Regions from separate parts of the Pseudaminobacter sp. Soil_N_29 genome, predicted to be linked through region 1. Evidence: riboswitches for the same ligand, from Rfam matches in the RefSeq annotation. Region 1 holds a riboswitch; each other region holds the start of a gene.
What was found. A riboswitch is a leader RNA that binds a small molecule or an ion and turns the genes downstream of it on or off. The one in region 1 is predicted to bind cobalamin.
Positions count from the first base shown of each region.

Region 2: linked by a shared signal. The riboswitch ahead of AC3A4H_RS05345 (TonB-dependent receptor domain-containing protein) and the one ahead of bluB (5,6-dimethylbenzimidazole synthase) in region 1 are both predicted to bind cobalamin.
Region 3: linked by a shared signal. The riboswitch ahead of AC3A4H_RS08425 (CbtB domain-containing protein) and the one ahead of bluB (5,6-dimethylbenzimidazole synthase) in region 1 are both predicted to bind cobalamin.
Region 4: linked by a shared signal. The riboswitch ahead of AC3A4H_RS08595 (DUF1636 family protein) and the one ahead of bluB (5,6-dimethylbenzimidazole synthase) in region 1 are both predicted to bind cobalamin.

Region 1 covers NZ_JBDGLC010000001.1:512,762-520,643, forward strand. The annotation lists gene AC3A4H_RS02410 (class I SAM-dependent RNA methyltransferase) at 1-74, opposite strand, end outside; gene AC3A4H_RS02415 (TlyA family RNA methyltransferase) at 71-832, opposite strand; gene AC3A4H_RS02420 (hypothetical protein) at 888-1,187, opposite strand; gene dxs (1-deoxy-D-xylulose-5-phosphate synthase) at 1,287-3,200, opposite strand; gene AC3A4H_RS02430 (pirin family protein) at 3,304-4,224, opposite strand; gene AC3A4H_RS02435 (exodeoxyribonuclease VII small subunit) at 4,332-4,583, opposite strand; gene AC3A4H_RS02440 (histone deacetylase family protein) at 4,587-5,513, opposite strand; cobalamin riboswitch at 5,754-5,897, shown strand; gene bluB (5,6-dimethylbenzimidazole synthase) at 5,966-6,700, shown strand; gene AC3A4H_RS02450 (hypothetical protein) at 6,697-7,680, opposite strand; gene ribB (3,4-dihydroxy-2-butanone-4-phosphate synthase) at 7,768-7,882, opposite strand, start outside.
Region 2 covers NZ_JBDGLC010000001.1:1,112,678-1,120,559, reverse strand. The annotation lists gene AC3A4H_RS05360 (sugar phosphate isomerase/epimerase family protein) at 283-1,341, shown strand; gene AC3A4H_RS05355 (Gfo/Idh/MocA family protein) at 1,384-2,553, shown strand; gene AC3A4H_RS05350 (Fur family transcriptional regulator) at 2,707-3,111, shown strand; cobalamin riboswitch at 3,206-3,412, shown strand; gene AC3A4H_RS05345 (TonB-dependent receptor domain-containing protein) at 3,579-5,483, shown strand; gene AC3A4H_RS05340 (ABC transporter substrate-binding protein) at 5,629-6,420, shown strand; gene AC3A4H_RS05335 (FecCD family ABC transporter permease) at 6,417-7,418, shown strand; gene AC3A4H_RS05330 (ABC transporter ATP-binding protein) at 7,415-7,882, shown strand, end outside.
Region 3 covers NZ_JBDGLC010000002.1:510,720-518,601, forward strand. The annotation lists gene AC3A4H_RS08390 (tyrosine phosphatase family protein) at 98-604, opposite strand; gene cobD (threonine-phosphate decarboxylase CobD) at 601-1,662, opposite strand; gene cbiB (adenosylcobinamide-phosphate synthase CbiB) at 1,661-2,626, shown strand; gene AC3A4H_RS08405 (class I SAM-dependent methyltransferase) at 2,642-3,397, opposite strand; gene cobO (cob(I)yrinic acid a,c-diamide adenosyltransferase) at 3,397-4,014, opposite strand; gene cobU (bifunctional adenosylcobinamide kinase/adenosylcobinamide-phosphate guanylyltransferase) at 4,016-4,531, opposite strand; gene AC3A4H_RS08420 (CbtA family protein) at 4,524-5,273, opposite strand; gene AC3A4H_RS08425 (CbtB domain-containing protein) at 5,288-5,470, opposite strand; cobalamin riboswitch at 5,508-5,701, opposite strand; gene AC3A4H_RS08430 (aromatic ring-hydroxylating oxygenase subunit alpha) at 5,856-7,058, shown strand; gene AC3A4H_RS08435 (MFS transporter) at 7,027-7,882, opposite strand, start outside.
Region 4 covers NZ_JBDGLC010000002.1:544,683-552,564, reverse strand. The annotation lists gene cobN (cobaltochelatase subunit CobN) at 1-549, opposite strand, end outside; gene cobW (cobalamin biosynthesis protein CobW) at 566-1,603, opposite strand; gene AC3A4H_RS08595 (DUF1636 family protein) at 1,600-2,034, opposite strand; cobalamin riboswitch at 2,065-2,266, opposite strand; gene AC3A4H_RS08590 (winged helix-turn-helix domain-containing protein) at 2,296-3,495, opposite strand; gene AC3A4H_RS08585 (NADH-quinone oxidoreductase subunit A) at 3,839-4,204, shown strand; gene AC3A4H_RS08580 (NuoB/complex I 20 kDa subunit family protein) at 4,195-4,776, shown strand; gene AC3A4H_RS08575 (NADH-quinone oxidoreductase subunit C) at 4,783-5,388, shown strand; gene AC3A4H_RS08570 (NADH-quinone oxidoreductase subunit D) at 5,398-6,588, shown strand; partial or broken gene nuoE (NADH-quinone oxidoreductase subunit NuoE) at 6,590-7,225, shown strand; gene nuoF (NADH-quinone oxidoreductase subunit NuoF) at 7,254-7,882, shown strand, end outside.

The DNA of each region.
Region 1 (7,882 bases):
AGCGGGCCCTCAGGCGTGTCGGCGACGCCGTCGCCCTGCGCGCCCAGGCGTGCGATCTGGAATCTTGTGCTCATGCCTTCACTCCGGCCAGCAGGAATTCGCGGTTGCCGTCGCCGCCTTCTATCGGTGATGGGCACAGGCCCAGCGCCCGCCAGCCGGGCTGGCCGCCCAGCCACACGGCAAGCGCCTCGGCCACGACGGGCCCATCCGCCGGATTCTTCAAGATACCGCCCTTGCCGATCGCCTCGCGGCCGGCCTCGAACTGCGGCTTCACCAGGAAAATACCATGTGCGCCGGGCCGCGCCAGCGCCAGCGCCGGCGGCAAGGCAAGCTTCAGCGAAATGAAGCTGACATCGGAAACGATCAGGTCGAGCGGGCGGCCTTCCAGCACCTCGGCGGTCAGGTCGCGCGCGTTCAGACCCTCGACGCAGCGCACGCGCGGGTCGGCCTTCAGGCTCTCATGCATCTGGCCGTGGCCGACATCGATTGCGGTCACATGCGCCGCGCCCCGCTCCAGCAGCACCTGCGTGAAGCCGCCGGTCGAGGCGCCGATGTCGAGGGCGTTGCCGCCGCGCGGATCGATGCCGAAATGCTCGAGGCCGGCAATCAGCTTCAGCGCCGCACGCGAGACATAGGCCTGCGCCGGGTCCGCCACCGTGATGGCGGCCGCGTCGGAGACGGCCTGCCCTGCCTTGGTCGCCACCACCCCGTCCACGCTCACGGTGCCGCGCTCCACGGCGTCGCGCGCCCGCGAGCGGCTGGCAAAGAACCCGCGGCTCACCAGCGCCTCGTCGAGGCGGCGGCGTGCGTCCTGTTGTTGTCCGGCTTTCATCGGCCTTCATTGGCGAAAGGCGTGGCGGAACGCAAGCGCCGTAAGTTGGCGGAACTCAGAAGGCGACGATCACCCGCGAAACCTTGCGCTCAGTCACCGGCAACTGGCCCTCGGCAAAGCGGCGGTTGAGTTCGATCCGCGTGGTTTCCAGAAAACTGTGGTTGCCGGCGGAATCATCCGGCAGGACGACGAATTCCGGCTTGCGGCGGAAGGCAAAACTGCCCCTGATCTCGCCCATCCTGCCGGCGACGATCTCCATCACCGCCTGCTCGAGCTTGACGTCATAGCGCGTCTCGGCGGCCGCCGGCGTCATCGATGCTACGAGCAAGGCCGCGCCCGCCAGAAGAATTTTCATGAGGCTCCCCCTCCTTGGGGAGAGCTCTAGCGACAGGCCGCTAAGAATCGGCCAAGAGAAAGGGTAAGCAAATGGCCAAACGCCAGCGTAAACAGCTGGTTAGGCCGAGACAGAACGCACCGAACGGCCAAGCGCGGCAAAGACCGAGCGCACGATGCCGGCGGCATCGAGACCGGCGTCGGCGTACATCTTTTCGGGCTTGGCGTGGTCGGTGAATTCGTCCGGCAGCACCAGCGGCCGCACCTTCAGGCCGGCATCGAGCAGGCCTTCCCTGGCGAGGAAGTGCAGCACGTGGCTGGCAAAGCCGCCGATGGAGCCTTCCTCCACTGTCAGCAACACCTCGTGCGAGGTAGCGAGCCGGCGCACCAGGTCCTCGTCCAGCGGCTTGGCGAAGCGTGCATCGGCCACGGTGGTCGACAGGCCTGAAGCACTCAGTTCCTCTGCCGCCAGCAGGCAGTCCTGCAGGCGCGTACCGAAGGACAGCAGCGCCACCTTGGTGCCCTCGCGAAGAATACGGCCCTTGCCGATTTCCAGCACTTGGCCGCGCTCGGGCATCTCCACACCCACGCCGTTGCCGCGCGGATAGCGGAACGCGATCGGGCCTTCGTCGTAAGCCGCGGCGGTGCGCACCATGTGGCGCAGTTCCGCCTCGTCGGCGGCAGCCATCACCACGAAATCGGGCAGCGAGGCAAGGTAGGTGGTGTCGAAGGCGCCGCAATGGGTCGGCCCGTCGGCGCCGACAAAGCCGGCGCGGTCGATGGGGAAGCGCACCGGCAGCTTCTGGATCGCCACGTCGTGCACCACCTGGTCATAGGCGCGCTGGAGGAAGGTAGAGTAAATCGCCGCGAAGGGTTTCAGCCCCTCGGCTGCAAGGCCAGCCGCGAACGTCACCGCGTGCTGCTCGGCAATGCCGACGTCGAAGGTGCGAGCCGGGAAAACCTCGCCGAATAGGTCAAGGCCGGTGCCGGAAGGCATGGCGGCGGTGATGGCGACGATCTTTTCGTCCTCGCGCGCTTCCTGGATCAGGCTCTGCGCGAAAACCTTGGTGTAGCTCGGCGCATTGGCCGGCGCCTTGGCCTGCGCGCCGGTGATGACGTCGAACTTGTTGACGCCGTGATACTTGTCGGCCGCAGCCTCGGCCGGACCGTAGCCCTTGCCCTTCTGCGTCACGACATGGATGAGCACCGGCCCGTCGGCATTGTCGCGCACGTTCTTCAGCACTGGAATCAGGTGTTCCAGATTGTGTCCGTCGATAGGGCCGATGTGGAAGAAGCCCATTTCCTCGAACAGCGTGCCGCCGGTCACATAGCCGCGCGCATGCTCCACCGCGCGGGTAATGGCGCGGTCGACGCGGGCGCCGAGATAGGAAGTCAGCTTCTTGCCGAGATCGCGGATGCCCTGATAGGCGCGGCCCGAGCCGAGACGCGCCAGATAGGCGCTCATCGCGCCGGTGGGCGGCGCAATCGACATGTCGTTGTCGTTGAGGATCACGATCATGCGCGAGTTCAGCGCGCCGGCATTGTTCATCGCCTCGTAGGCCATGCCCGCCGACATGGCGCCGTCGCCGATCACGGCAATCACGTTGTTCTTGCGCCCCTCCAGGTCGCGCGCCACGGCCATGCCGAGGCCGGCCGAGATCGACGTCGACGAGTGGCCGGTACCGAAAGTGTCGTATTCGCTCTCGGCGCGCTTGGTGAAGCCCGACAGCCCGCCCTCCTGGCGCAGCGTGCGGATGCGGTCGCGGCGCCCGGTCAGGATCTTGTGCGGATAGGCCTGATGGCCGACGTCCCAGATGATGCGGTCATCCGGCGTGTCGAACACATAGTGCAGCGCCACCGTCAGTTCGACCACGCCCAGGCCCGCGCCGAGATGCCCGCCGGTGTGCGAGACGGCGTCGATCAGTTCGGCGCGCAATTCGGAAGCCAGTTGCGGCAGATCGCTTTCGGGCAACCGCTTGAGGTCCGCAGGAATGCGCACCGTATCCAGCAGCGGCGTTTTGGGCGGCAAGGTCACGGGATTCAGCCTGTCTAATCGATCAATATCGGCTTCGGAGATAGAGTGTCGGTGCCGGAATGTAAATGAGCGCGGGCAAGATGTGGCCTTATGCCCGCAAAACTCAGCGCTCGGGCAAGGGAATGAACTCGTTCTCATCGCCCGGCACGATGTCGAAACGGCCGGTCTTCCATTCTTCCTTGGCCTGCTCGATGCGCTCCTTCGACGAGGAAACGAAGTTCCACCAGATGTAGCGCTGCGAGCCCAGCGAGGCGCCGCCGAACAGCATGAAATGCGCGCCCTCGTCGGACGACACCACGATCTCGTCGCCGGGGCGGAACACCAGCAGCCGGTCGGGCGGGAATCGGTCGCGCAGGATCGTGACGTTGCCCTCCAGCACATAGATCGCGCGCTCTTCCGCATCGGCCGGGATGCGGATCTTCGCGCCGGGCTCCAGGCGCACATCCACATAGAGCGTGTCGTGGTAGACGGTTACCGGTGAGCGATGGCCCTCGAAGTCGCCCATCACCACGCGCCCCTTTGCGCCGTCGGCGGCGAATTCGGGCAGCGCGGTATTCGCCGTGTTCTCGAAGCCCGGGGCCATTTCTTCCCTGTTGTCGGGCAGCGCAATCCAGGTCTGCAGGCCCGAGATCAAGGTCGGCGCGCTGCGGATCTCCTCCGGCGTGCGCTCGGAATGGACGATGCCGCGCCCGGCCGTCATCAGGTTCACGTCGCCGGGCGAGATCACCATCTCGGTGCCGAGCGAATCGCGGTGCCGGATCTTCCCGTCGAACAGATAGGTAACGGTGGAGAGACCGATATGCGGGTGCGGGCGCACGTCCAACGCCTGCCCGGCCCGCAGGATCGCCGGGCCCATGCGATCGAAGAAGATGAAGGGGCCGACCAATCGCCGCCGGGCGGTCGGCAGCGCCCGGCGAACCTCGAAGCCGCCAATATCCTTGGCGTTGGCGACCACCATCAGTTCCAGCGCATCGCAGGAATATGCGTTGCCCAGTTCGGGATCGGGTGCGGGAAAGAAGCTCATGGTAACCTCCAATCGGCGGCAGTCGCAAAAATCTTGCCCGCAGAGGCTACGCCGCGACGACCACGGGAGAAATACCGCGCCGCCGAGACGGATTGTTCAACGATGCCCTACTCCCCGTCTAGCGGCTCGGCTCCCACCGGCTTGCCGTCGCGCGACAGGCGAATCTTCTCCACCTTGTCCTCGGCCGCCTTCAGCAGCCGGTCGCAATGGGCCTTCAGCGCCTCGCCGCGCTCGTAGATGCGGATCGACTGGTCGAGCGGCACGTCGCCGCGCTCCAGATGGTCGACGATGCTCTCCAGCGCTTCCAGCGCCTGTTCGAAGCTCATCGCCTTGATGTCGTCATTCGGTTCGGCGTCCATCATTCATCCTTTCATCAGGCGCTTCACATGCGCCGCGACCGAAAAAGACAGGCCCTGCAGGTCGTAGCCGCCCTCGAGCAGGCTCACGATGCGGTTGTTCGCATAGCGCGCCGCGCGGTCCATGAGTTGGCCTGTCGCCCAGTCGAAGTCCTCTTCCGTCAGATTGATCTGCGCCAGCGGGTCGCGATGGTGCGCGTCGAAGCCGGCCGAGATGATGATCAGGTCCGGCGCGAAATTGTCGAGCGCCGGCAGCACGCGTGCGCGGAATGCCTCGCGGAACAGGTCGCTGCCGCTCTCCGGCGACAGCGGCGCGTTGACGATGTTGCCCGCGCCGGTCTCGTCCTTGGCGCCGGTGCCGGGATAAAGCGGCATCTGGTGGGTGGAGCAGAACAGCACGCTCGGGTCGTCCCAGAAGATGTCCTGCGTGCCGTTGCCGTGGTGCACGTCCCAGTCGACGATGGCCACGCGCTCGGCGCCATATTGGCGCTGAGCGTAGCGGGCCGCAATCGCCGCATTGTTGAACAGGCAAAAACCCATTGCCGTGGTCTTCTCGGCATGGTGGCCCGGCGGACGCGCCGCCACGAAGACGTTGTCGGCCTTGCCGGTGAATACGTCGTCCACCGCCGCATTGGCCGCGCCGATTGCCGTCAGCGCCGCCTGCCAGCTCTTGGGGCTGACGGTGGTGTCTGCATCGATGCCTGCGAGCCCCTCCTCGGGGATCGCCGCACGGATCCGCTCCACGAAGCTCTCGGGATGGGCAAACAGGATCGTCGCCTCGTCGCCCTCCGGCGCCTCGACGCGCACGAGGTCCGCAAACGCATCGTCCTCCAGCGCCCGCGCGATTGCGCGCAGCCGGTCCGGGCGCTCCGGGTGCCCCGGCGGCGTCAGGTGCTCGAGATAGATCGGGTGCGAATAAAGGCGCGTAGTCATGCCGGGCAGTTTATCAGCAAAGGCGGCCGTCGCCACGCACTACCTGCCGAAGCCTGGGGAAAATTGTCCTTTCTCCAAACTCCGTGTCGCATGGCGAGGATGCATCGCGCCCCGTTCCGCGATAGTGTCGCGCCGCTGCAAGGTGCCTGCCTTAGAGCATGATCCCGAAAAGTTGCAGACTTTTCGGACAAGATCATGCTCCAGAAACTTGGAGCAAGATGGCGTCTCGAGGAGAAGCCATCGCGCTCCAAGGCGGGAGAATCGGGAACGCGGTGCAAATCCGCGGCGTGCCCAACGCTGTAAGGGGGACCGCATCGGTAGATGCCACTGTTCTGCGGAACGGGAAGGCGCCGATGGCGGGACGAACCCGAGCCAGAAGACCGGCCAGGCAGAAATAGTCGTCCGCATGGTCAGGCGGAACGATGCCCAGCCTGTTCGCAAGGGGAAACGCGATGCCGGCAAGCAGCCATCCCACGCCCGAAAACGCCTTCGAGCATGCCGCGCGCGAGGCGGTCTACCGCGCCATCTTCACGCGCCGCGACGTCCGCAGCCATTTTTCGTCCGAGCCGCTGGATGATGCCGTTCTGGCCCGTCTGCTGCTGGCCGCCCATCACGCGCCGTCGGTCGGCTTCATGCAGCCGTGGAATTTTATCGTGATCCGCGACATGGCGCGACGCGAGCGGGTGCGCAACCTGTTCCTCGCCGCCCGCGAGCAGGAACTGCCCGCCATCGCCGCCGAGCGGCAGGCGCTCTACCGCAAGCTGAAGCTCGAAGGCATCTGCGAAAGCGCGCTGAACCTCTGCATCACCTGCGACCGCCGGCGTTCGGAAACCTCGCCGCTCGGCCGCTGGCACAACCCGCAGATGGACCTCTACAGCACCGTCTGTGCCGTCCAAAACCTCTGGCTCGCCGCGCGTGCCGAGGGCGTGGGCATCGGCTGGGTCAGCATCCTCGACGAGCAGGCATTGAAGGGCCTGCTCGGCATGCCCGACCACGTCGCGCCGGTCGCCTATCTATGCGTGGGCCGCGTCTCGCAGTTCGCGCCGAAACCAGACCTTGAGGCAAATGGCTGGGGCAATCGCCTGCCCCTGCCCGAGCTCATCATGAGCGAGGCCTTCGGCCGCCCTGGAGAGGCCTCGCTCAAAGAGACAGTGGTTCGAGAAGAAGCCCGGTCCTGTCGTGCCTAGCCTGGCTGTTCGGCCGGCTGCCAGGCCGACCCGCCGGGCCCGCCCAGCGCCTTGTCCTTCAGCTCGCGGAACTTGCCCGATGCGTCGGCCAGCCGGCGATCCCAGTCGGCGTTTGGCGTCTGCCCCTCAATGGCCTTGAAATAGACCTGCATCAGCGAAGCGATGGCGAAGGGCTCGATCAGCGCGCCCTTCACCGCCCAGGCGAACACGATCGCCAGCACGAAGGCCCAGCCCGCCAGTTGCCCGGGCATCACGTAGAGGATGGCGGCTGCCGGCGTCAGCATCATCAGGAAAATGACGAAGGTCAGGCCCCACATGATGATCGCCAGCCACACCGCATTCTTGACCAGTGTCTTGGCGTTCTGTGCGTAGAGAACGACGCCCTGGCGCGCGGTCTCGTAAGGGCTGTGGCTGTCGATGCGAATGTTGTAGGCGAGAATGATCTCGTCGACATAGGTCAGCGACAGGCGAATGACCGTGTTGATGAACTTCACCAGCCCCTCGAGCCCCGGGATGGGAAGGAAGGACGCTATGCCGCCGATCAGGCCGGTGATGGCGGCGATGGCACCCTTCACCAGTTGGTCGAGAACAAAGAGAATGTTCGCCTCGGCAAATCGCGCCGTCACCACTTCCCGCGCATAAGAGATCTGGCCCTGGCCGCCCGGCACGTCGTGGCCGTCAAGCAGCCGGACCATGACCGCGATGTGGCCGGCCTTGACCATGTAGAGGATGTATTCGCGGATCCAGTAGACGATCAGCGACACCGCGCCGAAACCCAGGATCCCGCCCCACAGCGAAAGGGTCACCGGACCGTCCTCGCCGCCGAAGATGTGGCCTGCGCCGTATCCGACGCCCGCTCCGGCGCCGGTCGCAAGCACATAGGCCGCGGTGATTGCAAAAAACACGATGATGCGAAAGACGATGAAGGGCCATGTCTTCACCATCATCGACAGCGTCTTGCCGATATCGAAGTCCCACATGTAAAAATCCCCCCAGAACAGGCGAATTGAGCATGTCCTGAGGGGAGATATTGTCAAGCGTCTGCCGCACGACAGCGGCGATTCTCGCTAAAGAATTTCTGTCTTGGCGATCTTGATGCCGAAACCTTCGAGGCCGACATAGTGGCGCTCGCGCGAGGCGATCAGGTTGATCGAGGAGATGCCGAGGTCGCGCAGGATCTGC
Region 2 (7,882 bases), 600 kb from region 1:
ATTAGGTATATGCGGATTTCTAGACGATTTCGAACCTGCTCGCAAGAAGTGGTGCCATGCAGGCCAAATCCTAAGGTAATTCTTTGTAAAACAATGCTTTCTGGAGGCGTTCCGCTCGTGTGAAGCTGGCGCGGGCGGTAAACAGGCTGCTTGACCGGAAACTTCTATTTGGTATTACCAGAGAGATTGTTGATAGGTGAAGGCATCCGGGCGAACCGGCTGGCGGTTTGTTGTAGCCTTCCACCTGGATTCGGTGAGCGCTTGAGGAGAGGGAGCAGGAGCATGGCAAAGACGCTGAAAGGTCCCGGCATATTTCTGGCGCAGTTCGCCGGCGACGCCGCGCCGTTCAATTCATTGAAAAGCATTGCGGAATGGGCGGCCGAGCTCGGCTACAAGGGCGTGCAGATCCCGACCTGGGACGGGCGCCTGTTCGATCTCAGGAAGGCAGCGTCGTCCAAGGCCTATTGCGACGAGGTCAAGGGGATCTGCGCCGAGGCGGGCGTCGAGATCACCGAGTTGTCGACGCATTTGCAGGGCCAACTCGTCGCCGTGCATCCCGCCTATGACAGCCAGTTCGACGGGTTTGCGCCGGCAGAGGTCCACAACAACCCGAGCGCGCGCCAGAAATGGGCCGTCGAACAGATGATGTTCGGCGCCAAGGCCTCTGAGCATCTCGGGCTCAAGGCCTCGGTCAGCTTCTCCGGTGCGCTGGCCTTCCCTTACCTCTACCCCTGGCCGCAGCGGCCGGCGGGGCTGATCGAGGAGGCGTTCGGCGAACTCGGCAGGCGCTGGAAGCCTATCCTCGACGCCTATGAGGAGTCGGGCGTCGACCTCTGCTACGAGATCCATCCGGGCGAGGACGTGTTCGACGGAGCGACCTTCGAGATGTTCCTCGATGCCGTCGGCGGCCACAAGCGCTGCAACATCAATTACGACCCGTCGCATTTCCTGCTGCAGCAGCTCGACTATCTCGCCTTCATCGACATCTACCACGAACGCATCAAGGCGTTTCACGTCAAGGACGCCGAGTTCAATCCGGACGGGCGGCAGGGTGTCTATTCGGGCTACCAGGGCTGGGTGCAACGCGCCGGCCGCTTCCGCTCGCTCGGCGACGGGCAGGTCGATTTCTCGGGCATTTTCTCCAAGCTCGCTGCCTATGACTATGACAGCTGGGCGGTGCTGGAATGGGAGTGCTGCCTGAAGCATCCGGAAGTGGGTGCTGCCGAGGGCGCGCCCTTCATCGACAGCCATATCATCCGGGTGACGGAAAAGGCATTCGACGATTTTGCGGGCGGGGAAACGGACCGGGCGGCGCTGCGCAAGATGATGGGCATTGCCTGAAATCGAGACGAGACCGGACGAGCGAGGAGGGGAGGTTTCAAGATGACCATTGAGGGACGCAGCGAGCGCAGGGAAGGCCCGATCCGCTACGGCATGGTGGGCGGCGGGCAGGGTGCTTTCATAGGCGGGGTGCACCGCATCGCCGCTCGCCTCGACGGCGAATTCGAGCTGGTGGCCGGCGCGCTTTCGTCCGATCCCGAAAGGGCGAGAGCATCGGGCGCCGAACTCGGGCTTGATCCGGAGCGCAGCTATGGCTCGTTCCAGGAGATGGCCAAGACCGAGGCCAAGCGCCCGGACGGCATCGAGGCGGTGGCGATCGTGACGCCCAACCACATGCATTATCCGGCCGCCAAGGCGTTCCTGGAGGCGGGCATCCACGTCATCTCCGACAAGCCGCTGACCTCCAACCTGGCCGACGCCAGGAAGCTTGCCGCGCTGGTGGAAAAAACCGGCAAGGTCTTCGTCCTCACCCACAACTACACCGGCTATCCGATGATCCGGCAGGCCCGCGAGATGGTGCAGAATGGCCAGCTCGGCGAAATCCGTGTCGTGCAGGCCGAATATCCGCAGGACTGGCTGACCGAGAAGGCGGAGGATCATGGGTCCAAGCAGGCGGCTTGGCGCACCGACCCCAAGCAGTCGGGCGCCGGCGGCTCCACCGGCGATATCGGCACCCATGCCTACAATCTCGCCCGTTTCGTCACCGGGCTGGAGCTGGACAGTCTTTCGGCCGACCTCGACGCCTTCGTGCCCGGCCGCCAGCTCGACGACAATGCGCATGTCATGCTGCGCTTCAAGGGCGGGGCCAAGGGCATGCTGTGGGCAAGCCAGGTCGCGCCCGGTAACGAAAATGGCCTGAAACTCAGGGTCTACGGCACCAAAGGCGGCATCGAGTGGACGCAGAGCGACCCGAACTACCTTTGGCACACGCCCTTCGGCGAGCCCAAGCGGCTGCTGACCCGTGCCGGCGCGGGCGCCGGGCCGGCCGCAGCGCGGGTCACGCGCGTGCCGGCTGGGCACCCGGAGGGCTATCTGGAAGGCTTTGCCACCATCTATGCAGAGGCTGCCAAAGCGATCCGCGCCGCGCGCCGCAACGGCAATCCGGGCAACGACGTGCTCTACCCCACGGTGGAGGACGGCGTGGAAGGCGTGGCCTTCGTCGAAGCCTGCGTGAAGTCTTCCAAGAAGAACGCGGCCTGGACCAAACTCTGACGGAATTGGCTGGGGCTGCCCTCACCATTGCCACCGCCGGGCCCCGGCAGTGGCATTTTGCCCGGCCAATCGCTATGTGAGCTCTCAAAGGTGACAAACCCGGCAATTCGGGCCAAGTTTCGGTTGCAGGGTTTAGGAAGGGCGAGCGGCATCATGGCGGCAAGGGAAAAGCTGACGAAGAACCAGCTTCGCGTGCTCGAGAAACTCGAGGCTGCGAGCGGCCCGCTCAGCGCCTACATGCTGCTCGACCAACTGCGCGAGCAGGGTTTTCGTGCGCCGCTGCAGGTCTATCGCGCGCTCGATGGCCTGATGAATGCCGGCTTCGTCCACCGGCTGGAGAGCATGAATGCCTTCGTTGCATGTTCCGAGCCGCACGACCACAGCCACCGGCTGATCGCCTTCGCCATATGTGACAAGTGCGGTCAGGTCTCGGAGTTCTCCGACGAGATCATCGGCGAGCAGCTCGACGCCTGGATCGGTTCGACCGGCTTTGCGGCGAAGAGGGCTGTGATCGAATTTCGCGGCACCTGCGCCAAATGCGCGGCGTTGGCCGCATAGGCCGGCGCGCTCGCCTCAGGTGATGCGGCCGCGCGCCACCACCGGCCGGAAGCGACGAACTCTTCTGCTGTTGACCTTCGAACCCCGCGTGGCTACCAATCGATTCGGAATTGGTTCCGCTTCGCGGCGGATGAAAAGGGAACACGGTGAGACCTTCGGGTCGAAGCCGAGACTGCCCCCGCAACTGTAACCGGCGAGCTTTCCTTCAACCAAGCCACTAAGAGCGCAGCGCGCGATTGGGAAGGCGAAGGCGAAGCGTTGACCCGGAAGTCAGGAGACCTGCCTGTTCCGGTCACCCATGCTTGAATACGGGGTGTGTTCAGGCGCGGTCGTCCGTGGCGGTGACATTTGAAAAAAGTGTTGCCGCGCGCCCGGACGATTCTGACGGACCCAGTCCCGGACATCTCCGATCGGCGGCTCTGAGCTTGCATGCTGAACTCCCGCTTGCAGGTCGAATGGAGTGCTGAATGAAGAGACTGAATTTGCGCGCAAGTGTTCTTGCGCTCGCCGCAACCGGCTGTGCGGCAATCGTGTTCCCCCAGACCGCATCGGCCGAGCAGGTCGACGATGAAACCACGCTTCTGGAACGCATCGTCGTGACGACGCCGCTGAGACGAGAAAGCTCGCTGGTGGGGTCGACATCCTCCGTCACCGTGATCGATGCCAAGGAGATCGAGCAATCTGCCGCGCCGGACCTGCCGTCGCTGTTGAGGGCCCACACCGGCGTGTCCATCGTCTCCTATGGCGGTCAGGGAGCCGCGGCCAATATCCACATGCGTGGCATGTCGGCCAGCCAGACGCTGGTTCTCATCAACGGCGTGCGGGCAAGCGCGGCCACGACCGGAACCGCCTCGATCTTCAACATTCCGCTGAGCGCCATCGAGCGCATCGAAGTGGCCAAGGGGGCGCATTCGGCGCAATATGGCGCCGACGCCATGGGCGGCGTCGTCAACATCATCACCAGGCAGGGCGGCCCCTGCGCCGATGGCCGCGACGCCTGCGCCAGCGTAACGACCGGCATCACCCACCCTTGGGGCGGCTACGTTTCCGGCTACGCTCAAGGGCGTACCTCCAACGGGATGGACTACTCGGTCGGCGGCAGTATTCTCGGCACCCGCGGCTACGACTTCACCACGCCGCTCGCCTGGGACCACGAACCGGGCGACGAAGGCTTTCTCCAGGGCTCGTTGAACCTGTCGCTGTCGAAGGATTTCGATTGGGGCAGGCTCTACGCCGATGGCCTTTTTGCATCTGGCCGCAGCCAGTATGACAGCGCCTATCCCTACGACAACGAGGTTGATGCCAGCACCTTCGCCGGAAAGCTCGGCGCGCAGATCCTGCACGGGGACGACTGGTCCTCGACCGTCGAAGCAAGCTCGGGGCTCGACTACTCGACCAATTTCCGCAAGGGCGTGGCCGGCAGCACCAAATACGACACGCAGCGCCACGGCATATTTGCCTCGACGGAGAAAGGTTTCCAGACCGGCAGCGTGGCGCATATCCTGGCCGGGGGCTTCGAGGCCTATCGCGAGCACGTCGATTCCACGATTGACTACGCCGTCACTTCGCGCACGCTCGCCGCGGTTTTCAGCCAGTATTCGCTGGAATATGAGGCGCTTCGCGTCGACAGCGGCATTCGCTACGACCACAACGAACAGTTTGGCGGCGCGACGACCTACAATGTGGGTGCGAGTTACGACGTGCTTGCCGATCTGGTGCTGCGCGCATCCTTTGCCACCGGCTTCCGGGCGCCGACCTTCAACGAGCTGTACTATCCGGGCTTTTCCAATCCGAACCTGAAGCCGGAGAAGTCGCGCTCCTATGAGGTCGGGCTGAACTGGCAGGCGGCCGCCGGCACCAGCCTGGACCTCGCCTTTTACCAGACCTGGGTGACCGACGCGATCGCCTCCTTTGCGCCGAGCTACACGCCCGAGAACGTAGCCCGCGCCCGCATCACTGGGTTCGAGGCGGCGCTGGCCCACCAGTTCAGCGAGGAATGGAGCGGCAAGACGACACTCGACATCCGCCAGCCGCTGAACCAGGACACCGGCAACTATCTTCCCTACCGCGACCTCTTCAAGGCTACCGCCGAGCTGAACTACAGCCCGACGGAAGCGCTCAACCTTTCGGCCAGGCTGCTCTATGGCGCGGCGCGCTACGCCGATGCCGCAAACACGGGGAAGCTGGCGGACTATGTGACGGTGGATTTCACGGCGCTCTATGCGCTGGATTCACAATCCCAGCTCAAGTTGTCGGTCGAGAACGTCTTCGACGAGCAATATTTGACCGCCGCGGATGGTGTTCCGCCATATTCTCAGGGATATCTCGCGCCGGGGCGTACAATCGGGTTGAGCTTCACTCGAAACTTCTGAGTTTGAAGCTGGCCCGGCACAACGGGCTCTCGTTTGAAGGCACGCGATGGGACTGGCTGAAGGGACAAGGCGGAGAGCGATGACCGCGGCGGGATACTCCATGCGTGGGGTGGGCGTAGCAATCGCTATCGCATCAGCGACCTCCGTGCCGGTCTTCGCGGCGCAGCCGCCCCACCGCGTGGTTTCGCTGAATGTCTGCACCGATCAGCTCGCCATGCTGATCGCGGGCCAGGGGCAGCTCTATTCGGTGTCCAATCTGGCGACGGATCCGACCGCATCGGTGCTGGCCGATGCGGCCGCGAGCTATGTGGTCAATCACGGCCTGGCCGAGGAAATCTTCCTGATGTCGCCGGACCTCATTGTGGCGGGCACCTATACCACCCGGACGACTGTCGATCTGTTGCGCCGGCTCGGACTGCGCGTGGAGGAGTTCGCGCCGGCGGACTCCTTCGAAGATATTCGCGCGCAAATCGCCCGCATGGGCGAGATGCTGGGGCAACAGGAAAAGGCCGCGGCGCTGGTTTCCGGTATGGATGCGGAACTGGCGCGCCTCCGCGCGCAGCCTGCATCAAACCGCTCGATCGCGCTTTACTACACCGACGGCTACACCTCCGGCGCCGGCACGCTGGTGGATGAAACGGTGCGCGCGGCGGGCCTCCGGAACATTGCCGACAGGCTGGGGATGGCCGGCACCACCAAGCTGCCGCTGGAGTTGCTGGCACTCGAAAACCCGGACCTGGTTGTCACCAGTCAGGAGCAATACGGCGCGCCGGCGCTGGCGGGGCAGGGCTATGTCCACCCCGCCTTCAAGGCGCTGACGGCTGGAAAGAAGGCAGTCAACGTCCCGGCCAAATACACGATCTGCGGGGCGCCTTTCACGCTGGAAGCGGTGCGCATCATGAGAGAAGCGGCGCGAACCGTGGAGGGGACCAGATGAGCGAGACCGCGCGCTTTCGGCTGCTTTTCTTCCTGCTTGGCTTAGCCGTGCTGCTGCTGTTTGGCCTCTCGCTCACGGTCGGTCCGGCGGCAATCGGCTTCGGCGAAAGCATTGCTGCGCTGTTTTCCGACAAGGCCGAGCCGATGGCGCTGATCATGCAGGAAATCCGCCTGCCGCGCGCGGTCCTCGGCCTGATGATCGGCGCCACGCTCGGGCTCTCCGGTGCGGTGCTGCAGGGCTATCTGCGCAATCCGCTGGCGGAGCCCGCGCTGCTCGGCGTCAGCGCTTCGGCTTCGCTGGGCGCGGTGATCGCGATCTATACCGGCTTCTCCGCCGTTTTCCGGCTTGGCCTGCCGCTGGCCGCCTTGGCCGGCGCGGTGGTCGCGGTCGTGGTGGTGCAAGCCATGGCGGGCATGCGCGGCGGCGCCTTGACGGTCATCCTCGCCGGCGTGGCGGTGTCGAGCTTTGCCGCTTCCATGACCTCGCTGGCGCTTAACCTGTCGCCCAATCCCTTCGCCGCGGTCGAAATCATGTTCTGGATGCTGGGCTCGCTCGCCGACCGTTCGATGACGCATGTCTGGCTCGCCGGCCCCTTCATTGTGGCCGGCTGGGCGATGCTGGCAAGCGTGGGGCGCTCGCTCGATACGCTGACGCTCGGCAGAGATGCCGCCGCCAGCATGGGGGTCAATCTGCGCCGGGTGCAGTTGCTGGCCGTGCTAGGCACGGCCGCTTCCGTGGGGGCGGCTACCGCCGTGGCGGGCGCCATCGGCTTCGTCGGCCTCGTGGTGCCGCATTTGTTGCGGCCGCTGGTCGGGGCGCGACCGTCGCACCTCTTGCCCGCGAGCGCGCTGGGCGGCGCCTGCGTGCTGCTCGCCGCCGATATCCTGGTGCGTGTCATCACGCCGGAAAAAGACCTGAAGCTCGGCGTGCTCACGGCCATCGTCGGCGCGCCGTTCTTCCTCTGGCTCGTCTACCGCACGCGGAGGACACTGCTGTGAGCCTGCTGTTGGTGGAAAATCTGCACGCTTCGCTTGGGCGCAGAACGGTGCTGAACGGCATTTCCTTGCGCGTCGGCGAAGGTGAGTTCGTGGGCCTGATCGGCCCCAACGGTGCGGGCAAGTCTACGCTGCTTCGCGCGGCTCTCGGGCTCATCACGGCGCAGGGGAAAGTCACGATTGCCGGGCAAGACGCCGCCACGATGACCGCGCGGGAGCGGGCGCGCCGCATCGCCTATCTGCCGCAGGAGCGCGAGATCGGCTGGCCCGTTTCCGTCGAGACCGTGGTTTCGCTCGGCAGGGCGCCACACCGGCCGGCCTTTGCCGGCCTCGACGCCACCGACAGGGCGCAGATCGAAGAAGCGATCCGGCGCATGGAACTGGAAGCGTTTCGCCATCGCACGGCGACCGAGCTTTCGGGCGGCGAGAAGGCGCGGGTGCTGATCGCGAGGGCGCTGGCGCAGGAT
Region 3 (7,882 bases), on a different contig from region 1:
GTCGTCGTCCTCGTGCCCCGAGCGCGAGCGAAGCGAGCAGTTCGGGGTTACGGGGACCCATGCCTCGACCGTGTCGCCGTCAAAAGCATTTCAGAAATTAGCTAATCTCCAGCGCAAAGGGCGTTCCCTCAAACGCATCGGCGCCACGGCCGATTGCCTTGATGGCCGCAATCATGCGCCCTTCGCGCCCGAGCAATGCGTCGGCCACCGCAATGAGGCGCGGGTTGGGTGTGGCAGAGGGCGAAAGCCAGCGCAGTTCCTTCGCGAGTTCCACCTCGTCGCGTTGCGGCGAGAGCGCCGACGCCACGATGTAGGCGGAGGCCGTGGAACGGCTGATGCCGGCGTAGCAATGGATCACCAGCGGCCGGACACGATCCCATTCGATCGCGAAATCGAGCAGCTGGCGCACATGCATCTCGCCCGGCAGCGTCAGGCCGGCCTGCGCCTCGGCGATGTCATTCATCGACAACAGCAGATGGTGCTCCGGCGCGATTGCCGCCGGCCGCACCACCTCGTTTTCGGCGTTGAGCAACGAGACGAGGCGCCGGGCGCCGGAACTCGACACGGTTTCAGCAACCTTCGACAATGGGCAGACAAAAATCATGGCCGCACCTCCGTCGTGCCAGAGGCCCGCTTCGCGGCCCATACCGCCAGCGACTTTTCAAGCCGCCGCCACTCGCCTTCGTTGCCCGGCAGGCCGATGCGCAGCGCGGTCTCGTCCCAGTTGAAGTTGCGGATCAGTATACCGCTTTGGCCGAGGGCAGCAAACAGCCCGACCGCATCCGGCAGCTGCAGGAAGCGGAACAGGCTGGTGCCGCCAAGCACCTCAACGTCAAGGCCGGCAAACAGCGCATCCAGCCGGCCGGCATCCTCATTCAGCGTGTTTCGCATGGCCTTCTGCCATGCCTCGTCACCCAGCGCCTTGGTGCCATATTCCAGCGCCGGCCCGGCCACGGCCCAAGGCCCCAATTCAGCATCTAGCCGCGCCGCCAGCGGTTCCGCCGCGATGGCAAATCCAAGCCGCACGCCAGCCAGCCCGAAGAATTTTCCGAAAGAGCGCAGCACGACAAGCCCGCCGCGCTCGACGTTGCCGTCCATGCGCTCGTCCTGGGGGCCGACATCCATGAAGGCCTCGTCCACCACCAGAAGCCCGCCCTTGGAGCGCATCTTGTCGGCCAATTCCAGAAGGTCTCGGCGGCTGACCACGCGTCCGTCCGGGTTGTTCGGGTTGACCACAACGGCAATGTCGGCGCCGACCAGTGCATCGAAGTCGTGCACTTCCGCCACCGTGTGGCCGGCGATGGCGCAGGCGCGTGCATGCTCGGCATAGGTCGGCCCCAACACCAGCGCCCGGCCGGGCTTCACCAGCGCGGCGACCCGCGGCAGCAGTATCTGCGTGCCCGGCGCCGGCACCAGATTGGCGGCCGACGGCGCGCCATAGGCCGCGGCTGCGACGGCAGCCAGTTCCCGCGCGCGGGCCGGCTCCGGCAGCCGCGAGAAGGCGGTGGCAGGCAGATCGAAAAGCGGATAGGAGTGCGGGTTGATCCCGGTCGACAGGTCGATCCAGGGCAGAGGCGCTTGGGGAAACAGCGCTCTGGCCCGGCCCAGACTGCCGCCATGATCGGCCACCGCATCCACCGAGTTCCCGTTCACTAGCGCCATGTTCGTCCTGCTCGCCTTCCTGTCGCTTCTCGTCGAACTGGGCTTCGGTTACCCGGATCGACTGGTGCGCGCAATCGGCCATCCCGTCATCTGGATCGGCCAGTTGATCTCTTTCCTCGACAGGCACCTCAACCGCGCGACCCTTTCCGACATGCAGCGCCGCATTTCGGGCGTGGTGGCGCTTGTCGTGCTGGTGGGCGTGCCGGCAGCAACTGCGCTCGCTCTTTCGATGCTGCTCTCGGTCCTGCCTTTCGGCATCATCCTTGTGGCGCTACTCGGCAGCAGCCTGATTGCGCAGCGCAGCCTCGGCAGCCACGTTAAGGCCGTGGCAGATGCGCTCGACGAGGGCGGGCTCGCGGCCGGCAGGCGCGCCGTCTCCATGATTGTCGGGCGCGACCCCGACCAGCTCGACGAAGCTGCCGTCTGCCGCGCGGCGATCGAAAGCCTGTCGGAGAATTTTTCCGATGGCATCGTGGCGCCCGCCTTCTGGCTCGGCGTCGGCGGGCTCGTCGGTGGCGTCGCCTACAAGGCCGCCAACACGGCCGATTCGATGATCGGCCACCGCACGCCGCGCCACGAAGCCTTCGGCTGGGCGGCCGCCCGCTTCGACGATCTCATCAACCTGCCCGCCTCGCGCATCACTGGCCTGCTGCTGGTTGCGGCCGCCGCACTTGTGCCGGGAGCCGACCCGAAGAACGCCTGGCGCGCACTGCGCCGGGATTCCGGCAAGCACCGCTCGCCCAATGCGGGCTGGCCGGAGGCCGCGATGGCCGGCGCGCTTGGGCTGGCATTGGCCGGCCCGCGTGTCTATGGCGGCATGCTGGTCGAGGACCACATGATGGGGGACGGCAGGCGCGAAGCGACCAGCACCGATATCAGGCGCGCGCTGCGGCTTTATCACGTCGCTGATTGGCTGCTGATCGGTCTGTTCGGAATACTGGCGGTTGCGATCTTTCTCATGTGAGAAAGATCAGGCACGTCAGCTTCGGCGAGCCTCGAAAGTGATGATCCCGTCGCCCTTGTGGGGCGCGTGGCCATGCTGGTAGTCGCCACAGGCTTCGACATCAATGAAGCCGGCAGCCCGGAGCGCCAGTTCGAACTCGGCAACGCCCCACCACCGCAGGCAAAACAGGTCCATCTCCGAATCCACCAGCTTTCCGCCACGCCAAAGTTCGTAGCGCAATGTCGTTTTGGTCGTTTGCGAGATGTAATCCGTCTCCACCCGGTCGCTGGCAAGGGTCAGCAGATCGCCCTGGTCGGTTTTCCAAGTACGCATGGAATGGCTCTCACCGAGAAAACTGTCGATGGCGTCGAGATCGACGATCAGCCGGCCGCCCGGAAGCAGATGGTCGCGAAAACGCTCCAGCACGGCCATCGCGTCGGGATAGGAGGTGATGAGCTGGAAGGAGCCAAGCGGCACGACGATCGCGTCGAAGCGCTCGGCATAGGAAAATCCCTCGAAGGTCTGCCGGGTAAGCCTTGCCGGCAAGGAGCGGCTTTCGCATGCCTCGCGGCAATAGCGTAGCATCTCTTCAGACGCGTCGAAGCCTTCCACGGACAAGCCGGCCTCGAGCAAGGGAACGAACAGTCGGCCATTGCCTACAGCCGGTTCCAGAATCGGCCCGGTGCATCCGTGCAGGCGATCGCGGTAATACTCCACGTCGCCGAACGAACGCCCCACCGGCTTGTCCAACTCATAGACCCAGGAGGCCAGCGTGGCGTAGCGGTTCTCCACTAGAACTCGATCCCCTGCTGCGCCTTCACGCCGGCCGAAAAATGGTGCTTCACCGAGCCCATCTCGGTGACAAGATCTGCTGCCTCGATCAGCGCCGGCTTGGCGTTGCGGCCGGTGACGACGACATGCAGCCCCTCGCGCCGGTTCTTCAACGTCGCAACGACCATGTCGAGGTCCAGATAGTCATAGCGCAGCGCGATGTTGAGCTCATCGAGCACGACGAGATCGATGGTCGGATCGTTGATGAGCTCCACCGCCTTGGCCCAGGCGGCCTCGGCGGCGGCGATGTCGCGCTTGATGTCCTGCGTTTCCCAGGTAAACCCCTCGCCCATCGTGTGCCAGACTACCCGGTCGCCGAAAGCGGCGAAGGCGTCCTTCTCGCCGGTGTGCCACGCGCCCTTGACGAATTGCACGACGCCGACGCGCCGGCCGTAGCCCAGCATGCGCAGCGCCAGCCCAAAGGCCGCCGTTGACTTGCCCTTGCCCGGGCCGGTGTTCACGATCAGCAGACCCTTCTGCTCGATGGTCTTGCCGGCGACTTCTGCATCCTGCACCGCCTTGCGCTTGGCCATCTTGGCCTTATGGCGTTCGGCTTCGCTGTCGTCGATTTCCTTCATGTCATTTCACCTGCATGGGTAGCCCCGCGACCATGAATAGGACACGGTCGGCGCGAGCCGCAATCTTCTGGTTGAGCCGGCCGGCGGCGTCGCGGAATCTTCTGGCAAGCGCATTATCGGGCACGATGCCGAGGCCGACCTCGTTGGCCACGACGAACCACGGCCCGCGCGGCTTGCCCAGCACATCGGCAAGGCGTTCGCTTTCGCGTTCGAGATCATGCTCGGCCAGGAGATGATTGGAAAGCCATAGCGTCAGGCAATCGACCAATAGCGGGCGGCCGTCGGGTACGCTCTCTATTGCGCCCACGAGGTCCAGCGGCGCGTCGAGCGTCTCCCAGCCCTCGGCGCGGCGGGCGCGGTGCAGCGCGATGCGCTCCACCATCTCGTCGTCAAAGGCCTGGGCGGTGGCGATATAGGTCCAGGGCGCCGGGAAGCCGGTCGCCAGCTGCTCGGCATGCGCGCTCTTGCCGGAGCGCGCGCCGCCGAGCAGCAGCGTCAGTGTGTGTGCCTCACGCAAAGCTGTCGCGCAGGCTTTTCGCCGTTCCGGTGAAGCGGCTGCGGACGATGCCGACCAGAGCCCCAAGCACCACCCAGAAGATCAGGTTGGTGACGGTGACCGCGACCACGAACTGGTGGTGCAGGCTTGCCGGAATGGGCGATTCGTGACTTTCCGGCTGCGGCGCGCCGATGACATGCGGTGCCACGATCAAAGCCACGCCAATCAGCGAGAACGCCAACGAGCTGCGGAAGGCGATCAGGCCAAGCCCCGCGGCGGTTGCCACAGCCGTCCCGATCCACCAGACCTGACGGGCGGCGAGATCGGCCGCGGGCATGGCAGGCAGTTCCGGCGGCAAACCCAGGCCCGGTGCCAGCGTGAACACGGCAAAGCCGGCAAAGCCCCAGAACACACCCTGGCGCCAACCGGCAATGCCGCCGGCCAGTTCGGAAACGGCCACTAGCACCAGCGCGAAGCCGATGGCGGTGACGACATTGGCCAGCACGGTGAAGCTGTAGCGCTCGAAACCGTCGGCCGGCGCCCAGCCCTCTTCCTCTTCCGCAGGCGCCGCCGCTTCATGATCGAGAGCAGACGGGGTTGAGACCTCCGGAGCACCATGGTGGTGCCCGCCGGCGGCTTCCTCATAAACCTCCGCCTGAAGGATCAGCGGGACGGTAGCATAGGCCTGCATCGCGGCCATCACGATGCCGGACAAAAGCCCGGCGATCGCCGCGATGAACACGACGTTGCGAAACACTGTCATGTGAAAGCCCCCCGTTAGTGGCAGGGGAACGAGAGCGAGTGACGGTAGTCGTGGGCAGCGTTGTGAACGGCGTCCATCTGCGCAAAGCCCACGAAGCCGACCACGAAAAGGCCGAGAAGGGCGGAAAGCGCCAGCTGCGTAACGCGCGAGGCCGAGCCAACCGAAGCGCCGATCGACGAGGAAGCAACAGTGTTCATTCCAAAAATCCTTTCACCCTCCACCCGAGGGCCCATAGAGTTTTCTTCGTCGCCGGCAGGTCTCCTGGCTTGCGGGTCTACGCCCTTCCCCGCCTTCCCGAGGTAACCCTCAGTGGCATCTGGGGAGAGCTCTCCGCGCACAGTTGCGGGGGCAGCCGCGGCTTTGGGCAAAAAATGCCCGCACCGCATTCCCTTTTGGTTCCGTCCGGAACCGACGACGATTGCGACTATATGAAGAATCGCCACGCCCGGCAAACCATAATCCCGCCCTTTTATCGGCCGGCAAGGTCGCAAACGCGCAAGTCAGCCACCTGCCTCACCTCGCGCCCCCGATTGACAATCGGCGCGCAGCAGTGTCCGCTCTCCCATCGATCGGGGCAACGCCATGCGAGCAGACACCGAAGCAATCGATCCCTATAACGGCCTGCGAACCGCCCAGGCAACGCTGCCGTCCCGGGCCTACTGGGACGAGGCCGAATACCGCCGCGACCTCGAAGCGATCTGGTATCGCAACTGGATCATGCTCTGCCGCGAGGCAGATATCGCGCAGCCTGGAGCCTTTCGCGTCTTCACGGTGGGCACCCAGCAGGTTCTGCTCATCCGCGACGAAGCCGGAGCCTTGCGCGCCTTCCACAACACCTGCCGCCATCGCGGCTCGCAGCTTTGCCGCGAAAGCGAAGGTCGGTTGAAAAGCAAGCTGCTCACCTGCCCCTACCACGCCTGGTCCTATTCTCTGGCGGGCGAGCTGGTGCGCGTCCCTTCCAAGACGCTTCCTGCCGGTTTCGACAAGGCCGACTATCCGCTCTATCCGGTGGCGCTTTCGTCGTGGCGGGGCTTCGTTTTCGTCAATCTTGCCGAAGATGCCGCCGGCTCGGCGCCCGAAAGCTTCGACCCCGGCTCGTGCGACCTGTCGAACTGGCCTCTGGAAGACCTCGCCACCGGCCACGTGCTGCGCAAGGTGCTGAATTGCAACTGGAAGGTCTTTTGGGAAAACTTCAACGAGTGCCTGCATTGCCCCGGCGTGCACAAGCACCTCTCCCACCTGGTGCCGATCTATGGGCGCGGGCTGATGGCACGCTACGACGACCCGGAATGGGCTCTCCATGCGGACAACGACGCGCCCGAATATGCCGGCGGGCTGCGTCCGGGAGCCGAAACTTGGTCGGACGATGGGCGCGCCCACGGTCCCGTCTTCGCCACGCTGACCGAGGCGGAGCGCGCCGCGGGCCAGACCTATGCCGCGCACCTGCCTTCCATGTTCATCGTCGGTCATGTCGACTATGTGCGCACCGTGCGCCTCCTGCCGCTCGGACCGGAGCAGACCGAGCTTACCGCCGAATGGCTGTTTCCCGCGGATGCGCTGTCATCGGAGGGCGCCGGCCTGAAAAACATCGTCAGTTTCGGCGCGCGGGTGCTGGAGGAGGACGCCGCCATCTGCGAGGTCAACCAGAAGGGCCTGCATTCGATGCGCCATTCTTCCGGCGTGCTGATGCCGGAAGAATACGAGCTGCATCGCTTCCATCAATGGGTGCGCGACCAGCACGCCGCTTGCGAGGTCACATCGACTTCGGAAGATAGCGGAAGGTAATCACGCCACAAAAGATGGTGAAGAAGCCTAGCGTGGCGAACACCGCGCCAAGGCCGAAGAAGCTGAGCACCACCGTGTAGACCAGCGGCGGGATAAGCTCGGAAAGATCCAGATAGGTGCGGTAGACCGCCGTCATCTGCGGCCTCTCATAGGTGCGCACCGCGCGCATGAAGGCGGTGGAGCCGAGCGCATCGAGCGCCACCGCAAACAGCGCTCCGAGCAACAGGAAGCCACCCGTCAGCAGCGGCAGCCCTTCGCCGCTCAGCCCCGCCGCGAACAAGGCGGCGCTCATGGCCAGGAAAGCGAACGTCATGACGTTGCGTGCGCCGAAGCGACGCCCCGCCTTGCCCCAGGAGATAGCCGCAAAGAGCAGCGCATTGCCGGCCGACACCAGAAGACCGCCAGCCAGCTCGCCCTCGCCCGTCACCACCATCAGGATCGGGCCATAGACGAAGAAGGTGGTCCAAAAGCAGGAACGGCCAAAAGCGATCACCCAGGCCAGGCGCAGCCTGGGCTGTGAGACGAAGCGGCCGATGTTTTTCAGCGGGTTGGCGGCTCGCGTCTTGCCGGGGCTGATCAGCGGATTGTCGCCGAGGCGGAAATACCAGAACGTGGCCAGCAGCGCCATCGCGAAGCCCACCACCACGGCATGCGTGACGATGATGCCATAACGCGTATAGAGAAAGACGCCGAGCGTCGGCCCGCCGGTCCAGGCCATCATCGACCAGGCCATGCGCAGCGATTCGGCCTGCATGATCTCCGTCTTGCGGATGTGGTCCATGATGTAGAGGTTGAGCGTGATGGCGAGCGCGCTGGAGCCCATG
Region 4 (7,882 bases), on a different contig from region 1:
GCCCGGCTCGTAAAACCCGGCCTTTGGCACCGCGATCGGCTCCGTCGCAGCGCCCTGTCCGCCGGCAAGTCCGGCCAGATGGTGCATCAGCGCGCGCATATTGTCCGGCCCGCCCTCGCGGAAATAGGCGAGCAGCAGGTCGAGCTTTTCGCGAGGCAGTGTCGAGCATTCGATCAGCCGCTGGTCCTCGTCGTGGCTTTCGCCGGGCAGCAGCGCGAGGCGAATGTTCTTCTCGCGGCAGATGGCGGCCAGCCGGTCGCAGCCATAGCGCCACCAGTCGTAGCCGCCAAGGATGCGCACGAGGATGATTTTTGCGTGGGCGGCCACGCTGTCGACCCAAAGGTCCACCGACATCGGGTGGCGCAGGTCGCGAAGTGCTGCCAGCCGCATGGAGGGCAGGGTGTCCGCCTCCTGCCGCCACGCCGCAGCCAGCCCGGCCAGATCGCTGTCGGTGAAAGACAGCGCCACGACATCCGCCGGCGTCTGCCGCAGGTCGACCGGCTCGATCAGGTCGTCGAGCGAGGCGGATGTCGTGGTCAGTATGTGCATGGCCGCGCGCGCCTGCTCAGTTCGCCAGAATGCGCTCGATGGCCTCGCGGTTCAGGCCCTTCAGCCCGATGACGACGAGACGCGAGCGGCGCTCCTCGGCCGGCGTCCAGGCGCGGTCATAATAGTGGTTCACGCGCGGGCCGACGGCTTGCACCAGAAGCCGCATCGGCTTGCCGGCCACATCGACAAAACCCTTCACGCGCAGCACGTTCTCCTGCTCTGCTGCCGCCGCCACGCGGTTTGCCAGTTCCTCGGGGCTGGCGATGGCCGGCAACTCCACGATGAACGAGTCAAAATCGTCGTGCTCATGGTCGAGCATGCCGTCATGCAGCGTCTTGCGGTTTTCGATGTCGTCCTCGACGGCGAGGCCGAGGCCGAGCATCACCGACGGATCGACCTTGCCATGCGCGCTCGGCACCACTTTTACCGCGCGTGACAGATGCTCGCCGATCGTCGCATGGGCGCGGGCGCTGCCGTCCGCGTCGATCAGGTCGCTCTTGGAAAGGATGATGAGGTCGGCGCAGGCCACCTGGTCCTGGAACACTTCCTCGACCGGATCGTCGTGGTCCAGCGTCTCGTCTTCCTCGCGCTGCGCCTGCAGGGCGTCCATGTCGGAGGCAACCTGACCGGCGGCGAGAGCGGCACCGTCCACCACGGCAACGACGCCGTCGACCGTCACGCGGCTCTTCACCGAAGGCCACTGGAAGGCCTGCACCAGCGGCTTGGGCAGCGCCAGGCCCGAGGTCTCGATCAGGATGTGATCCACCTTCGGCTCGCGCGACAGGATTTCATCCAGCGCCGGCACAAAATCGTCGGCCACGGTGCAGCACAGGCAGCCGTTTGCCAGCTCGACGATGTTTTCCTCCGGGCAGGCGTCGATGCCGCAGCTTTTCAGAATCTCGCCGTCCACGCCGACATCGCCGAATTCGTTGACGATCAGCGCCAGGCGCTTGCCATTGGCGTTTTCGAGGATGTTGCGGATCAGCGTGGTTTTGCCGGCGCCGAGAAAGCCGGTGACGACGGTGCAGGGAACGCGGGTCGCGGAGGCGGTCATGAAATGTCCTTCACTATGGCAAGAGGGGGAATGCGGGCGACAAGGCCGCGCTTGAGGCTGTCGGGGCGGCCGCGCCAGGGCAGTATGCCGTCTGTGGCGGTCGCGAAAAGCTTGGCGCCGGCAATCAGGTCCGGGCCGCTTTCAGGCGTCAGGTCGCCGAAGACGTAGCTCCAGCAGCCGTTGCGAAGCAGTGCGGCACTCAGCCGGCGCTTGCAGTTGCCAAGGCACTCGACCTGCTGGACACGGATGTTTTCGTTGGAAGCGGCGCGCAGCGTGGCCTGCGCCAGAAATTCGCCGGCGCGGGGGCGGGCGTCGGAGCCGGTTTCGTCCCGGCAGGAGGAACAGACGACAACGGTTATGTCGGAGCCATCCGCATCACGGACATCCTCGGCCAGCGCTGTCGAGTCAGCTTCGGTCTTCACTAGAATCATGCTCCTTGCCCAGGACACCCGCCGGGCGGTCGGATTAATGGTATGACGGCAGGTCTCCTGGCTCGCGCATCGTCGCCTCACGCCGCCTTCCCGGAAAACTCCAGTGGCTGTCGGCCTTCGGCTCTTCGCTTACAGTTGCGGGTACAGCTGCGGAATTGGGATTTGTCCCCGCACCGCATTCCCTCTTGGCCCCTCCCTTTGCGGAGAGGGGACCGTCGCGGGCGAATTTAGGCGGGGGCGGCTTGGCCTGTCAACGCGCGGTTACGACGTGAGGATGTCCGTCAGCGCCGGTGCCAGGTCGCCGGCAGGCACGACGTCGATGCGCTCCAGTTCCAGCCATTGCGCCATCAGGCGAAGCTCGTCGGCCAGGGCTTCGGCGGTGTGGGCTGGTGCGCCGGGTTCTGCATAGGCGGCCTGCACGCGCAGCACACCGGCGGGCCGGTCGGCCTTGAGGTCGATGCGCGCCGCAATGGTGTCGCCGAGCAGGAAGGGCAGGACGTAATAGCCGTATTGCCGCTTGGCGGCTGGCGTGTAGATTTCGATGCGATAGCGGAAGCCGAATAGCCGTTCGGCGCGGGAGCGTTCCCACACGACCGGGTCGAAGGGGGCCAGCAGCGCGCGGGCCTCCACCTTGCGCGGCATGCGTGCGCCCGTGTGCAGATAGGCCTGCTGGCTCCAGCTCTCCACGCGCACCGGCAGAAGCTCCCCCGATTCGACCAGCTCTTCCACGCGGCCCTTCACGTCGGCGGACGAGAGACGAAAATAGTCGCGCAGGTCACCCACCGTCGCGATGCCCAGCGCGCGGGCAGAGATGCGCAGCAGTTCGCGGTGCGCGTCGGCGGCGGTCGGCGCCGGCGCGGAAAAGACCGATGACGGCAGCACGCGCTCGGGCAGGTCGTAGAGGCGCTCGAAGCCGCGGCGCGAGGCGGTGGTGATGCGGCCGGCCCAGAACAGCCATTCGAAGGCGTGCTTTTCGTCGCTCCAACCCCACCAGCCGCCGGAACCCTTGGCGCCGTCAATGTCGGAGGCGGCGACGGGGCCTCGGGCGACGACCTCGCTATAGATGTCATCGATTAGACGCGTGTTCTGCTGCGCCCAGTTGGCCAAGCCGGTGTACATCTCTTCGTGGCGTTCCGCGCGCTGCATGCGCCAACGCAGCAGCGGATAGGTTTCCACGGGCAGGAAAGAGGCTTCGTGCGCCCAATACTCGAACAGCGAGCGCTTCTTCGAGTTGGCCGCCTTGTCGAGCAGGTCGCGCGGGTAGGGGCCTAGCCGCGAGAACAGCGGCATGTAGTGCGCGCGCACCACCACGCTCACGGAATCGATCTGCAGCAGGCCGATGCGCGAAAGCACCTTGTTGAGGTGCCTGCGGTCGATGGGGCCGGCGGGGCGGGCATCGGCGAAACCTTGCGCGGCCAGCGCTATGCGCCGCGCCAGCTTGAGCGAGATCCTTTCCTTCATGTTCGTTCGCTCCGCGGGGTCCTGTTGCGACTTCCGGTTTCGTCCGGGAATCGGATTGGCGCCTCACGCTAGCAATGTTGCAACCCGAATTGTGTCAGGAGGAAAAGTGGAGTAAAAGAGTATAGATATCAAATTCGGGTTCTGAGCCGCCAATCGCGCAAAAGCGATGGACGCAGCCGCCCTTTGGCCAAGGTTTGACTTGCTTCGCCGAAGCGCCTGCGCTAACCCTCGCCGCGTTGCAGCATGGGTTTTCGGCGCCATCTGACCTGCGCATGTGTCGCGGTCCTGAGGCTCGATTCAGTGCTATAATTTGGTCGGTTGGCCGCCAACGGAAAGTCGGAGCATGAGTGGGCTATTAAGTTCATATCTTCCCATTGTCATTTTCATCGGTGTTGCCCTGGTGATCGGTCTCGCGCTGATCGCCGCGCCGTTCATTATTGCCTACCGCAATCCGGACCCGGAGAAGCTGTCGGCATATGAGTGCGGCTTCAACTCCTTCGATGACGCACGGATGAAGTTCGACATCCGCTACTATCTGGTGGCGATCCTGTTCATCATCTTCGACCTTGAGGTGGCGTTCCTGTTCCCGTGGGCGGTGTCGTTCGGCGAGATCGGCATGCTGGGCTTCTGGTCGATGATGGTCTTCCTGGCGGTGCTCACGATCGGCTTTATCTACGAATGGAAGAAGGGAGCGCTGGAATGGGATTGAATCAGGCATCCCCCACGCTTGTCGCGGCCAAGCCCAAGGGCATTATCGATCCGAATACGGGCAAGCTGATCGGCGCTGACGATCCGTTCGTGGCCGACATCAACAACGAGCTTTCCGACAAGGGCTTTCTGGTCACCTCTTCCGAGGCGCTGATCACCTGGGCGCGTACCGGCTCGCTGATGTGGATGACGTTCGGCCTTGCCTGCTGCGCTGTCGAGATGATGCACATTTCGATGCCGCGCTACGACGCCGAGCGCTTCGGCATCGCGCCGCGCGCTTCCCCGCGCCAGTCGGACGTGATGATCGTGGCCGGCACGCTGACCAACAAGATGGCGCCTGCGCTGCGCAAGGTCTATGACCAGATGCCGGAGCCGCGATACGTCATTTCCATGGGCTCCTGCGCCAATGGCGGCGGCTACTACCATTATTCTTATTCGGTGGTGCGCGGCTGTGACCGCGTGGTGCCGGTGGATATCTATGTGCCCGGCTGCCCGCCCACGGCGGAAGCGCTGCTTTACGGCATTCTTCTCCTGCAGAAGAAGATCCGCCGCACCGGCACGATCGAACGGTGATTTTCCATGAGTGAAGCCCTCAAGGACCTTGCGGTCTATCTGGCCGAGAAGCTCGGTGCCCGGATCGGTGAGACGGTTCTGGCCTATGGCGAGCTGACCATCTCTGTCGCGCCGGACGACATCGTCGCCGTTGCCGGCTTTCTGCGTGACGACGTGCAGTGCCAGTTCGTCTCGATGATCGACATTTGCGGTGTCGACCACCTGGCGCGCGAAAAGCGCTTCGACGTGGTCTATCACCTGCTGTCGCCGCGCCAGAACCTGCGCATCCGCCTGAAGGTGCAGACCGACGACGAGACCCCGGTGCCGTCGCTGACCGGCATCTATCCCGGCGCCGACTGGTTCGAGCGCGAAGCCTACGACATGTATGGCATTCTGTTCTCGGGTCACCCTGATCTGCGCCGCCTGCTGACCGACTATGGCTTCGAAGGCTATCCGCTTCGCAAGGATTTCCCTCTGACCGGCTTCGTGGAGGTTCGCTACGACGATGCGGCCAAGCGCGTCGTTTACGAGCCTGTCGAACTCAGGCAGGAATTCCGCAATTTCGATTTTCTCTCGCCGTGGGAAGGGACCGACTACGTCCTGCCGGGCGACGAGAAGGCCAAGGGAAATTGAGGCGCCAGAATGGCTGAAACCTCCGTCCGCAATTTCAACATCAACTTCGGCCCGCAGCATCCGGCCGCGCACGGCGTGCTGCGCCTGGTGCTCGAGCTCGACGGTGAAGTGGTCGAGCGCGTCGATCCGCATATCGGCCTGCTGCACCGCGGCACCGAGAAGCTGATGGAGCACAAGACCTATCTGCAGGCTCTGCCCTATCTCGACCGCCTCGACTACGTGGCGCCGATGAACCAGGAGCACGCCTTCGCGCTCGCGGTCGAGCGTCTGCTCGGCATCGCGGTGCCGAAGCGCGGCCAGCTGATCCGCGTGCTCTATTCCGAGATCGGCCGCATCCTCAATCACCTGCTCAACGTCACCACGCAGGCGATGGACGTCGGCGCGCTCACCCCGCCGCTGTGGGGCTTCGAGGAGCGCGAGAAGCTGATGGTCTTCTACGAGCGTGCTTCCGGCGCGCGCATGCACTCGGCCTATTTCCGGCCCGGCGGCGTCCACCAGGACCTGCCCGAGAAGCTGGTCGAGGACATCGGCAAGTGGTGCGATCCGTTCATGAAGACGGTCGACGCGCTCGATGAACTGCTGACCGAGAACCGCATCTTCAAGCAGCGCAACGCCGACATCGGCGTGGTGTCGCTGGAAGACGCATGGGCCTGGGGCTTCTCCGGCGTGATGGTGCGCGGCTCGGGCGCAGCCTGGGACCTGCGCAAGAGCCAGCCCTACGAGTGCTATTCCGAAATGGAATTCGACATTCCGGTCGGCAAGCACGGCGACTGCTACGACCGCTATCTCATCCGCATGGAAGAGATGCGCCAGTCGGTTCGCATCATGCGCCAGTGCGTCGAGCGCCTGCTGAGCACAGAGAAGGTCGGGCCGGTCTCCAACACCGATGGCAAGGTCGTGCCGCCGAAGCGCGGCGAGATGAAGCGCTCGATGGAAGCGCTGATCCATCATTTCAAGCTCTATACCGAGGGCTACCACGTGCCGGCCGGCGAGGTTTATGCCGCCGTCGAGGCGCCCAAGGGCGAGTTCGGCGTCTATCTCGTCTCCGATGGCACCAACAAGCCTTATCGCTGCAAGCTCAGGGCCCCTGGCTTCGCACACCTGCAGGCGATGGACTTCCTGTGTCGCGGCCACATGCTGGCCGACGTCACCGCCGTCCTCGGCTCCCTCGACATCGTCTTTGGTGAGGTTGACCGCTAATATGTCCGTTCGTCGTCTCGCAGATGCCAGCGTCCAGCCCGCGTCCTTCGCCTTCAACAGCGAAATGGCCGCGCAGGCCAAGACCTGGATCCAGAAGTACCCGAAAGGCCGCGAGCAGTCGGCCGTCATTCCGCTGCTGATGCTGGCGCAGGAGCAGGAAGGCTGGGTGACCCGCGCCGCGATCGAATACGTGGCCGAAATGCTCGACATGCCGCTGATCCGCGTGCTCGAGGTCGCCACCTTCTACACGCAGTTCCAGCTCAAGCCGGTCGGCACCCGAGCGCACATCCAGGTGTGCGGCACCACGCCGTGCATGCTGCGCGGCTCGGAAGCGCTGATGGATGTGTGCCGCTCCAAGATCCATCATGACCAGCTCCACCTCAACGAGGCCGGCACGCTGTCCTGGGAGGAGGTGGAATGCCAGGGCGCATGCGTGAACGCGCCCATGGTCATGATCTTCAAGGATGCCTATGAGGACCTGACGCCCGAACGGCTGGCCGAGATCATCGACCTGTTCGAGGCGGGCAAGGGCGACACCGTTCAGCCCGGTCCGCAGAATGGGCGCTTCTATTCGGCTCCGGCTTCGGGCCAGACCACCCTTCAGGACGAGAAAGCCGTCCTGAAGTCGACGCGCGACGGCAAGAAGCCGGTCTGAGGGACGAGAAATGCTTCAGGACAAGGACCGTATCTTCACCAACATCTATGGCCGCTTCGACAAGTCGTTGAAGGGGGCCATGGCGCGCGGCTGCTGGGATGGCACGGCGGGCATCATAGAAAAGGGCCGCGACTGGATCATCAACGAGATGAAGGCGTCGGGCCTGCGCGGCCGCGGCGGCGCCGGCTTCCCGACCGGCCTCAAGTGGTCGTTCATGCCCAAGCAGAGCGACGACCGTCCCTCCTATCTCGTTGTCAATGCCGACGAATCCGAGCCGGGCACCTGCAAGGACCGCGACATCCTGCGCCATGACCCGCACACGCTGGTCGAGGGCTGCCTGATCGCCGGCTTCGCCATGAATGCCGTCGCGGCCTACATCTATGTGCGCGGCGAGTTCATGCGCGAGCGCGAGGCGCTACAGCGCGCTATCGACGAGGCCTATGCCGCCAAGCTGATCGGCAAGGGCAACAAGAACGGCTACGACTTCGACATCTATGTTCACCACGGCGCCGGCGCCTATATCTGCGGCGAGGAAACCGCGCTGCTGGAGAGCCTGGAAGGCAAGAAGGGCCAGCCGCGCCTGAAGCCGCCGTTCCCGGCCAATGTCGGCCTCTACGGCTGCCCGACCACGGTCAATAA